3 regions of the Nonomuraea sp. NPDC049419 genome follow, and region 1 is predicted to be linked to each of the others. Evidence: riboswitches for the same ligand, from Rfam matches in the RefSeq annotation. Region 1 holds a riboswitch; each other region holds the start of a gene.
What was found. A riboswitch is a leader RNA that binds a small molecule or an ion and turns the genes downstream of it on or off. The one in region 1 is predicted to bind thiamine pyrophosphate.
Positions count from the first base shown of each region.

Region 2: another riboswitch for thiamine pyrophosphate. It lies ahead of AB0K12_RS25900 (cytosine permease); the one in region 1 lies ahead of thiC (phosphomethylpyrimidine synthase ThiC).
Region 3: another riboswitch for thiamine pyrophosphate. It lies ahead of thiD (bifunctional hydroxymethylpyrimidine kinase/phosphomethylpyrimidine kinase); the one in region 1 lies ahead of thiC (phosphomethylpyrimidine synthase ThiC).

Region 1 is NZ_JBFAQB010000001.1:816,551-819,812, reverse strand. It holds gene thiC (phosphomethylpyrimidine synthase ThiC) at 1-1,399, opposite strand, end outside; TPP riboswitch at 1,392-1,504, opposite strand; gene AB0K12_RS03800 (hypothetical protein) at 1,595-1,945, shown strand; gene AB0K12_RS03795 (universal stress protein) at 1,955-2,794, shown strand; gene AB0K12_RS03790 (cellulose binding domain-containing protein) at 2,903-3,262, shown strand, end outside.
Region 2 is NZ_JBFAQB010000009.1:85,662-88,923, forward strand. It holds gene AB0K12_RS25885 (LCP family protein) at 1-389, shown strand, start outside; gene AB0K12_RS25890 (DNA-formamidopyrimidine glycosylase family protein) at 466-1,344, shown strand; gene AB0K12_RS25895 (rhodanese-like domain-containing protein) at 1,401-1,724, shown strand; TPP riboswitch at 1,778-1,893, shown strand; gene AB0K12_RS25900 (cytosine permease) at 1,883-3,220, shown strand; gene AB0K12_RS25905 (methylated-DNA--[protein]-cysteine S-methyltransferase) at 3,189-3,262, opposite strand, start outside.
Region 3 is NZ_JBFAQB010000001.1:20,946-24,207, reverse strand. It holds gene AB0K12_RS00145 (M20/M25/M40 family metallo-hydrolase) at 1-404, opposite strand, end outside; gene AB0K12_RS00140 (ATP-dependent DNA ligase) at 518-1,462, opposite strand; TPP riboswitch at 1,520-1,615, shown strand; gene thiD (bifunctional hydroxymethylpyrimidine kinase/phosphomethylpyrimidine kinase) at 1,603-2,412, shown strand; gene AB0K12_RS00130 (TenA family protein) at 2,441-3,115, shown strand; gene AB0K12_RS00125 (carbon starvation CstA family protein) at 3,122-3,262, opposite strand, start outside.

The sequences.
Region 1 (3,262 bases):
CGGGCAGCGTCTCGTCGTGGAAGGCGCGGGCCGTGTCGGGGTCGAGCGAGAGGTCGAACTGGTCCTCCCAGCGGAACTCGAAGCGCGCGTCGGACAGCGCGTCGTCCCACTCCTGCGCCTTCGGGTGCCCCTTGGCCAGGTCGGCGGCGTGTGCGGCGATCTTGTACGTGATCACGCCGGTTTTCACGTCGTCCTTGTCCGGCAGGCCGAGGTGCTCCTTCGGCGTGACGTAGCAGAGCATGGCGGTGCCGAACCAGCCGATCATGGCGGCCCCGATGCCCGAGGTGATGTGGTCGTAGCCGGGCGCGACGTCGGTGACGAGCGGGCCGAGGGTGTAGAAGGGGGCGTCGTCGCACAGCTCGCGCTGCAGGTCGACGTTCTCCTTGATCTTGTGCATGGGCACGTGTCCAGGGCCCTCGATCATGACCTGCACGTCGTGCTCGCGCGCGATCACGGTCAGCTCGCCCAGCGTGCGCAGCTCGGCGAACTGGGCCTCGTCGTTGGCGTCGGCGATGGAGCCGGGCCGCAGGCCGTCGCCGAGCGAGAACGACACGTCGTAGCGGGCCAGGATCTCGCACATCTCGGCGAAATTCTCGTACAGGAAGCTCTCGCGGTGGTGCGCGAGGCACCAGGCGGCCATGATCGAGCCCCCGCGCGAGACGATGCCGGTCTTGCGGCGCACGGTGAGCGGCACGTGCGCGAGCCGCACGCCCGCGTGCACGGTCACGTAGTCCACGCCCTGCTCGCACTGCTCGATCAGGGTGTCGCGGAAGACCTCCCACGACAGCTCCTCAGGCCGGCCCTTGACCTTCTCCAGCGCCTGGTAGATCGGCACGGTGCCGACCGGGACCGGGGAGTTGCGCAGGATCCACTCGCGGGTCTCGTGGATGTCGTCGCCGGTGGACAGGTCCATGATCGTGTCGGCGCCCCAGCGAGTGGCCCAGGTCATCTTCTCCACCTCCTCCTCGATGGAGGAGGTGACCGCGGAGTTGCCGATGTTGGCGTTGATCTTCACGAGGAAGTCGCGGCCGATGATCATGGGCTCGGTCTCGGGGTGGTTGACGTTCGCCGGGATGATGGCCCGGCCGGCCGCGACCTCGTCCCGTACGAACTCCGGCGTGACGCCCTCGCGGACCGCGACGAACTCCATCTCCTTGGTCACCAGCCCGCGCCGCGCGCAGCCGACCTGGGTGACCGGGTGCCCGGCGGCCCGCCGCTCCTCGATCCACTCGGCCCGGCGGCGCGGCAGGCCCCGCCGCAGGTCGGGCTCGTAGGAGGGGTCGGTGTACGGGCCCGAGGTGTCGTACAGCGTCACCGCCGTGCCGTTCGACAGGTTCACCCGCCGCATCGGCACCCGCAGCTCGCCGCTGTAGATCTTGGAAAAGCGCGCGTCGGTCATCGCGCAAACTCCCTTCGCCGGCATTACCCGGAGCAGGTTCTGGCGGTCGGCGGCTGGCAGCCGTCCTCTCAGCCCGGTCTCCACCGGGCTCCCGCGTTGGACGGCGGTGATCGTACCCACGCGAGGCGCGATCCCAAACCAGGGCGAAAAGGTTTGGCGGGTCTTCTCAGCGGTACGGACCCCATCAGGGGAAACATGATGAGAATCGCCGCTGTCGCAGGACTACTCGTCGTGATGGCCGCATCCGGCGCCACCGCCGCCGCCGGGGACGGCATGCAACAGCACGAGGTCAGCCAGGAGCAGTTCGACACCCTGCTGGCCCAGTGCCGCTACTCCGATACCGGTAAGGCCAAGTGCCGCGCGAACGTCAGAGAGCTCTATCGCGTCGGCCGTACCGATCCGTCGCTCGACTGCCGTACCTACTCCGGCGTGACCGTGTGCGGCACGCTCAAGCTCAGCAAGGCGGAGCGCGCGTGCGTCCGCGACTCCGAGGCCAAGGGACTGTCGTTCCGCCGCGCCGAGGTGGAGTGCTATACCGCGTCCTGAGGAGCCGAATTGATCATCGCAGGTGTGGACGGCTCCCGCGCCGGCCTGGAGGCGGCCGGCTGGGCCGCCACCGAGGCCGTGCTGCGCCAGGTGCCGCTGACCGTCGCGCACGTCGTGCCCAAGTGGGTGTGCGGGGAGGACCAGCCCGTCCGTTACGCCGAGGTGGCGCGCTGGATGCGCGAGGAAGCGCGCACCGTGCTCACCTCAGCGAAGGACCGCGCGCTGCGCGAGCGGCCCCAGGTGCGCGTGGAGACCGTCCTGCTCCCCGGCGATCCCCGCGCGGCCCTGGTCAAGGCCGCCGCCGAGGCCGAGCTGCTGGTCGTCGGCAGCAGCGGCATCGGCGGCGTGCGCGGGCTGCTGGTCGGCTCGGTCGCGTACGGGGTCGTCGCGCACGCCGAGACGAACGTCGTCCTCGTCCGCGACCGCCCCGCCACGCCCGGCGAGGTGGTGGCGGGCACCGACCTGTCCGAATGCGCCGAGCGGGCCCTGGAGTTCGCCTTCGCCGAGGCCGAGCTGCGCGGGGCGCGGCTGCGGGTGGTCCAGGCGTGGGCCTGGCCCCAGCCGGGCGGCTTCGGCCCGGCCGACCCCGAGAGCGAGCAGGGCCATCTGCGGGCGCTGCACGAGGCGCTGTCGCCGTACCGCGCCCGGCATCCCCGCGTCGAGGCGGTCGCCGAGATCGTGCACGGGCATCCCGTGGACGTGCTGAAGGAGGCGGCGGCCGGGGCCGAGCTGCTGGTGGTGGGCTCGCGCGGGCACGGGCAGCTCGCCGGCATGCTCATCGGATCCATCAGCCAGGCCATGCTGCACCATGCGCCCTGCCCGCTGGCGGTGGTGCGCGCCGCCGCCTGAAAGTTACATGCGTCCCCGCAGCTGGCGCCCGCTGTCCTCATCGCCTCCTTCCCCGTTCCGCCTGCCGCTCCTTACGATCTGCGCAGGCTGACGACGGGAGATCGGACGATGCGCGCAATCGGCGCCGTGCTGGCGGGAATGGTGACCGTGATCGCGGCCGTGCTGTTCGCGACCACGCCGGCCGAGGCGGCGGCCGTACGCATCATGCCGCTCGGCGACTCGATCACCGGCTCCCCCGGCTGCTGGCGGGCCCTGCTGTGGAACCGGCTGCAGAGCGCCGGCCACACGAACATCGACTTCGTCGGCACGCTGCCGCCGCAGGGCTGCGGGGTGGCGCACGACGGCGACAACGAGGGCCACGGCGGCTATCTCGCCACCAACATCGCGAACCAGAACATGCTGCCCGGCTGGCTCTCGGCCACCCGGCCCGACGTCGTGCTCATGCACCTGGGCACCAACGACGTGTGG
Region 2 (3,262 bases), on a different contig from region 1:
CCGGCTCACAGGCGCTCGGCTACGTACGCACCCGCAAGGGCGGCGCGCTGCCCGACTTCGAGCGGACCAAGCGGCAGCGGCAGTTCCTCAGCGCGGTCGTGAAGAAGGCCGCGAGCCCCGGGGTGCTGCTCAACCCGTTCACCGCGATCCCGCTGGCCGCGAGCGCGACCGACGCGGTCGAGGTCGACTCGGGCACCGGGGCGTTCAACATGCTGTCGCTGGGGCTCGCCATGGGCGACAGCCCGGTGACGACGGTGGTGCCGTTCGGCGGCACGGAGCGCGTGGCCAGCGGTGACGCGGTCAAGTGGGACAGGACGAAGGCGCTCGCGCTGTTCAACGCGCTGAAGGAGGACAAGCCGGTGCCCAAGGAGGTCGTGGACGCCGGCTGACGGGCCTCACGTCACGGTGGTGACCACGACGGCGGCCGTTCTGGGGACAGTTCCGTGCGGGCCGTACTCTGGGGGCATGCCCGAACTTCCCGAAGTCGAGTCGCTCACCGGCTTCCTGCGCGAGCGGGCCGTGGGCCGCGCGATCGCGGGGATCGACGTGGTGGCCATCCAGGCGCTCAAGACGTTCGACCCGCCCGTCACCTCCCTCGGCGGGCTGACCGTCACCGGCGTGAGCAGGCACGGCAAGTTCCTCGACCTCGACTGCGACGGGCTGCACCTGGTCATCCACCTGGCCCGCGCCGGGTGGCTGCGCTGGCGCGACGACCTGTCGGGGGCCAAGCCGGTGCGGCCGGGGAAGGGGCCGCTGGCCGTACGCGTGCGGCTGGCGCCCGACGACGAGGGTCTGGCGCCCGGGTTCGAGCTGACGGAGGCGGGGACGCAGAAGCGCCTCGCCGTCTATGTCACGAAAAATCCGGACGAGGTGCCCGGCATCGCCGCCCTCGGCCCCGACCCGCTCGCCGAGTCGTTCACCGTCGAGGCGCTCAAGCGCATCGTCGGCGGCAAGCGCACCCAGATCAAGGGCCTGCTGCGCGACCAGAAGGTGATCGCCGGCATCGGCAACGCCTACTCCGACGAGGTGCTGCACGCGGCCAAGATGTCGCCCTTCAAGATCGCCGCGACGCTGACCGACGCGCAGGTCGCCGACCTGCACGAGGCCATCGTGACCACGCTGCGCGACGCCGTCGAGCGGGCGCACGGGCTCGCGGCGAAGGACCTCAAGGCGGAGAAGAAGTCGGGGCTGCGGGTGCACAACCGTGCGGGGCAGCCGTGCGACGTGTGCGGCGACACGATCAGGGAGGTCTCGTTCGCCGACTCCTCGCTGCAGTACTGCCCGACCTGCCAGACCGGCGGCAAGCCGCTGGCCGACCGGCGCCTGTCCCGCCTGCTCAAGTAGGGCGTGCTCTCTTGGGCGTGTCCGGTGCACGGCCCCGGGCACGCCATGATGGAGTCATGACCGTTCCTGAGATCGAGGCCAGTGCCGTGCCCGCAGACGCTTACCTGCTCGACGTCCGCGAGCAGGACGAATGGCTGGCGGGCCACGCGCCGCAGGCCGTCCACATCCCCATGACGCAGATCCAGGGCCGGGTGGAGGAGGTCCCCGGCGACCGCACGGTCTACGTCGTGTGCCGGGTGGGCGGGCGGTCGCTGCAGGTCGCCGCGTGGCTCAACCAGCTCGGACGCGAGGCGGTCAACGTCGGCGGCGGCATGCAGTCGTGGGAGGCCGCGCGGAAGCCGATGGTCAGCGAGACGGGCCAGGAGCCTTTTGTGGCGTAAGTCGCCCACTATGGCGATTTGACCCTCTCTAAGGCAAAATAAGGGCGCAAACTACAGATCGTCGCGGGAGCTCGGGGTCGCCGGGCTGAGAGGGCAGCTATGCATCCGCTGCCGACCGCCTGAACCTGTCCGGGTAATGCCGGCGTAGGGAGTGTGCGATGTCGCACGGCGTCGAAGAAGTTCCGCTGACCCTCGAAGGCGAGGCGCCCAAGACCCTGGGCGTGCTCGATCAGGGCGCGCTCTGGGCCAACCTCGGGGTCAGCCTCCTCGGCTTCTCCGGAGCGCTGCTGCTGCTCGACCCGCTGGGCAATGCGCCGCTCACCCTCGCGGCGGCGCTGGTCGCCACCGTGGTGGGCAGCCTGATCGGCACCGCCATGGTGGGCCTGTCGGCCATCCCGGGCACGCGCACCGGCAAGCCGGCCATGGTGCTGCTGCGCGGGCTGTTCGGAGCCAGGATCTCCTACGTCCCGACCGTGCTGAACATCATCCAGATGATCGGCTGGGGCGCCTTCGAGCTGTGGGTGATCGCCAAGGGGGCCGGCGCCATCTTCCCGTCGGTGCCGTACCAGGTGTGGGTGCTCGTCGCGGGCGTGCTGACGACGGCGCTGACCGTCTGGCCGCTCGGCTCGATCCGGCTGCTGCGCCGCTACGTCACCGTCGGCGTCATCGTGGCGATGGTCTGGTTCACGGTGTTCTTCCTGCGCGACGCCCCCTCACCCGAGGGCGGGAGCTGGACGGCCTTCCCCGCCGCCGTCGACTACGTGATCGCGCTGTCGGTGTCGTGGGTGCCGATGGCGGCCGACTTCGCCCGCCACTCGCGGTCGGGCCGCGCCGCGTTCACCGGCGTGGTCGGCGGCTACACGCTGGCCCAGGTGGCCTGCCTGGGGCTCGGCGTCTACGCGGTGGCCCTGGCGGGCGCGGACGGCGTGCTGGCCGACCAGACCTCGGTGTTCGGCCCGTTCGTCGCGGTGCCGCTGGGCGCGCTGTTCTTCGGCATCCTGGTGCTGCGCGAGACCGACCAGTCCTTCGCCAACGTCTACTCGACCACGATGTCGCTGCAGAACCTCATGCCGCGGGTGGACCGGCGGATCCTCTCGACCGCCATCGGCGTGGTGACGGTCGTGATCGCCCTGTTCGCGGACGTCAACTCCTACGGCGTGTTCCTCGGCGTGATCGGCGCCGTGTTCGTGCCGATGTTCGCGGTGCTCGCGGTCGACTACTTCGTGCTGCGCCGCGGCGAGGGCTGGAACACCGCCGAGGACGCCCCGTCGCGCTGGTCGATGCTGGTGCCCTGGGCGCTGGGCTTCGCCGCGTACTGGCTGACCACCTCGACGCCGACCTTCCCGCAGTGGGACGCGCTCTGGACGGGCGTGCGCGAGGCGCTCGGCTTCGTGCGTCAGCCGTGGATGAACGGCGCGCTCGGCGGCGCCTTGGTGGCGGCGCTGGTCACGCTGCTCATCGGGCTCATCCAGCGGTCGCGCGCTGCTCGACGTTGAGCAGGTGCTGCTTGGCGGCGGCGCCGCCGGCGTAGTCGCCGA
Region 3 (3,262 bases), 800 kb from region 1:
TGCGCGCCGACCATGACGACGTTGCGCGGGTCGCCGAAGCGGGACTCGGCGATCACGTTGTCGTTCTTGCCGAGCACGAGCGTGGCGTCCACCTTGACCCTGGCCGTGGTGCCGGGGTTCGCGGCCAGCTCGGCGCCGACCGCGAAGTCGGTGTAGAGCATGGGGATGCCGGCCCGCCACTCACCGAGGTCGAGCGGGGTCGAGTCGGTACGTCCCGGCTGGCCCTCGTTGAAGACGATGACCGCGGACGCGCCCGCGAAGCCCGCGTTGCGTACCTTCTGGGCGAACGGGCAGGTGCCGCGCTGGATGAGCGCGATGTTTCCGGCCACGAACCCGGCGAAGTCCGCCTCCTCGCAACCGCTGGTCGAGGTGGGCGCGGGGGTCGGCGGCAGGGTCAGGTCCACGCCCTGCACCTGCGCGGTGACGTCACCGGGCGGCGAGGGCTGGAAGGTGTGGAAGTCCTCCCCCGGACTTATCCGCCGCCAGCCGTGGGCAGGCAGCCCGGCGCCGCAGGCGGCTATTCGGCGCGGCGGGCGCGGGCGCGGCGCTTGCCCTCGTGCATCGCCTGCACGCGCGCCACCGGGATCGTGTGCCCCTCCTCGACGAGGTCGGCGGGCAGCGCCTGCGGCTCCGGCATGTGCTCGGCCCACGGATCGGACTCACCCAGCCGCTCGACAGCGGTGCGGATGGTGAACTCGCCAGGCCGGACGCCGTCGAGCTCGTCCCACGCCACGGGGAACGAGACGGGCACGCCGGGCCGGATCCGCGGGCTGTAGGCGGCCGCCACCGTCGCGCCACCCGCCCGCGTGGAGTCGAGGAACACCTTGCCCTCGCGGTCCTCCCTGATGAACGCGGTGGTGGCCAGCGCCGGGTCCAGCCGCTCGGCGCGGGCGGCCAGCGCCCGGGTGGCGGCGGCCAGGTCGTCCATCGCGGTGCCGGGCACGACGGGCACGAAGACGTGCACCCCCTTGGCCCCGCTGGTCTTGACGGCCCCGGCCAGCCCGCAGTCGGCCAGCGCCTGCCTGACGAGGTGCGCGCCCCGGACGGCCGGCGCGAAGGAGTCGTGCTCGGGCGGGTCGAGGTCGAGCACCATGTGCGTGGGGTGCTCACCGGCGTAGAGCGCCGGGTGGTATTCGACGGCCCGCTGGTTGGCGAACCAGAGCAGCGTCCTGCGGTCGTCGCACAGCGCGTACGTGACCTGCCGCCGCGAGGAGTCAGCCCACACGGTCACCGACCGCACCCAGTCGGGAGCGTATCTGGGCAGGTTCTTCTGCATGAACGGCTCCTGCCCGGGGCGGACCCGGATGACCGAGAGCGGCCGGTCGCGCAGCACGGGCACCATCCGGCCCGCGACCGCGTCGAGGTAGTCGACCAGGTCCCGCTTCGTGGCGTCGGCGCCGTCGAAGAGGGGCTGGTCGAGATTGGTCAGGGAGACCCCGTCGCGCGTCTCGTCAGCGGCCACCCGCCCTACGATGCCCACACTCGAACGTGTGGTCAACAACCCGGCCTGTTAGAGTGAGCCGTTGACGCGGGGTGCCCGGAAAGCCGGGCTGAGATCACACCCGTCGAACCTGATCTAGTTCGCACTAGCGAAGGGACGTCATGTCAGCGAACGCCGTTCCCAAAGTCCTGACCATCGCGGGCACCGATCCGAGTGGCGGGGCCGGCATCCAGGGCGACCTCAAGACCTTCTCCGCGCTCGGCGCGTACGGCATGACGGTCGTCACCGCGCTGGTGGCGCAGACCACGACGGGCGTGACCGGCATCCACGAGGTGCCCGCCGCGTTCGTGGCCCAGCAGCTCGACACCCTGCTCACCGACGTGCCCGCCGACGCCGTGAAGATCGGCATGCTGGGCGACGCCGACCTGATCAAGGCGGTGGCGGCGGCGCTCGACACGTACCGGCCGCCTTACGTCGTGCTCGACCCCGTCATGGTCGCCAAGAGCGGCGACCGGCTGCTGCCCGCCGACGCGGTGAGCGAGCTGCGCCGCACGCTGCTGCCGCGCGCCGACCTCATCACCCCCAACCTGCCCGAGGCGGCCGACCTGCTCGGCGAGCCGCAGGCGAGCGGGCTGCCCGAGATGCACGCGCAGGCGGCCAGGCTGCGCGCGCTCGGCGCCCGGCAGGTGCTGCTCAAGGGCGGCCACCTCGACGGCGACACCTGCGTCGACGTGCTGGCCACGCCCGAGGGCACGATCGAGCTGGCCGCGCCGCGGGTGCCGACGCACAACACCCATGGCACGGGCTGCACGCTGTCCTCGGCGATCGCGGCGCTGCGGCCCCGCCACGACAACTGGCCCGGTGCGGTGCGCGCCGCGAAGGACTACCTGACGCAGGCGCTGCGCGCCGCCGACTCGCTGGGGGTCGGCCACGGCCACGGCCCCGTCCACCACTTCCACAACGCCTGGTAACCGGCCCCCCTCTCGCGAAAGAGACGCGATGTTCTGCGATGACATCTGGCAGCGCACGTCCGAGCTGATGCGCGCCATCCACGAGCACCCCTTCGTGACGGCACTCGGCGACGGCTCGCTCGACCGTGAGACGTTCGCCTTCTACATGGTGCAGGACGCCCGCTACCTGGAGGCGTTCTCGAAGGCGCTGGCGGCGGCCTCCGTCCGCGCCGACGACTCCGACGAGGCGGCGTTCTGGGCCATGAGCGCGCACACCGCGCTGGTCGCCGAGCGCGAGCTGCACTCCGGCTACATCGAGGAGCTGGGCGCGGCCGTCAAGGGCATCGTGACCTCGCCGACGTGCCTGGCGTACTCGTCGTTCCTGCAGGCCACGGCCCTGTCGGCGCCCTACCCGGTGATCGCGGCGGCGGTGCTGCCGTGCTTCTGGATCTACCAGGACGTCGGCACCGCACTGCTCGCCAAGGCCGGCGACGACCCGGCGCATCCGTACGCGAAGTGGATCTCCACCTACTCCGATCCCGAGTTCGCCGCGTCCGTCGAGCGGGCCAAGGCCATCACCGACCGGCTCGCCGTCGCCTCCCTCCCTGACACCCGCGAGGCGATGGCGCAGGCGTACGGGCGGGCGGCGGCGTACGAGTGGATGTTCTGGGACAGCGCGTGGCGGCGCGAGGGCTGGCCGACGGCGAGCTGGCTGGCCCCCTGACGCCGCTCAGGGCGACTTCGTCATCAGCTCCTTCTCCTCGCGGGTGGCGATGAGCCCCGACGGCGCCACGATCGTGGACTCCTGGAACGGCGCCTCCGTGTCGGGCAGCGGCTCGCGCAGCCGGATCGCCTTGAGCCAGATGCGCGC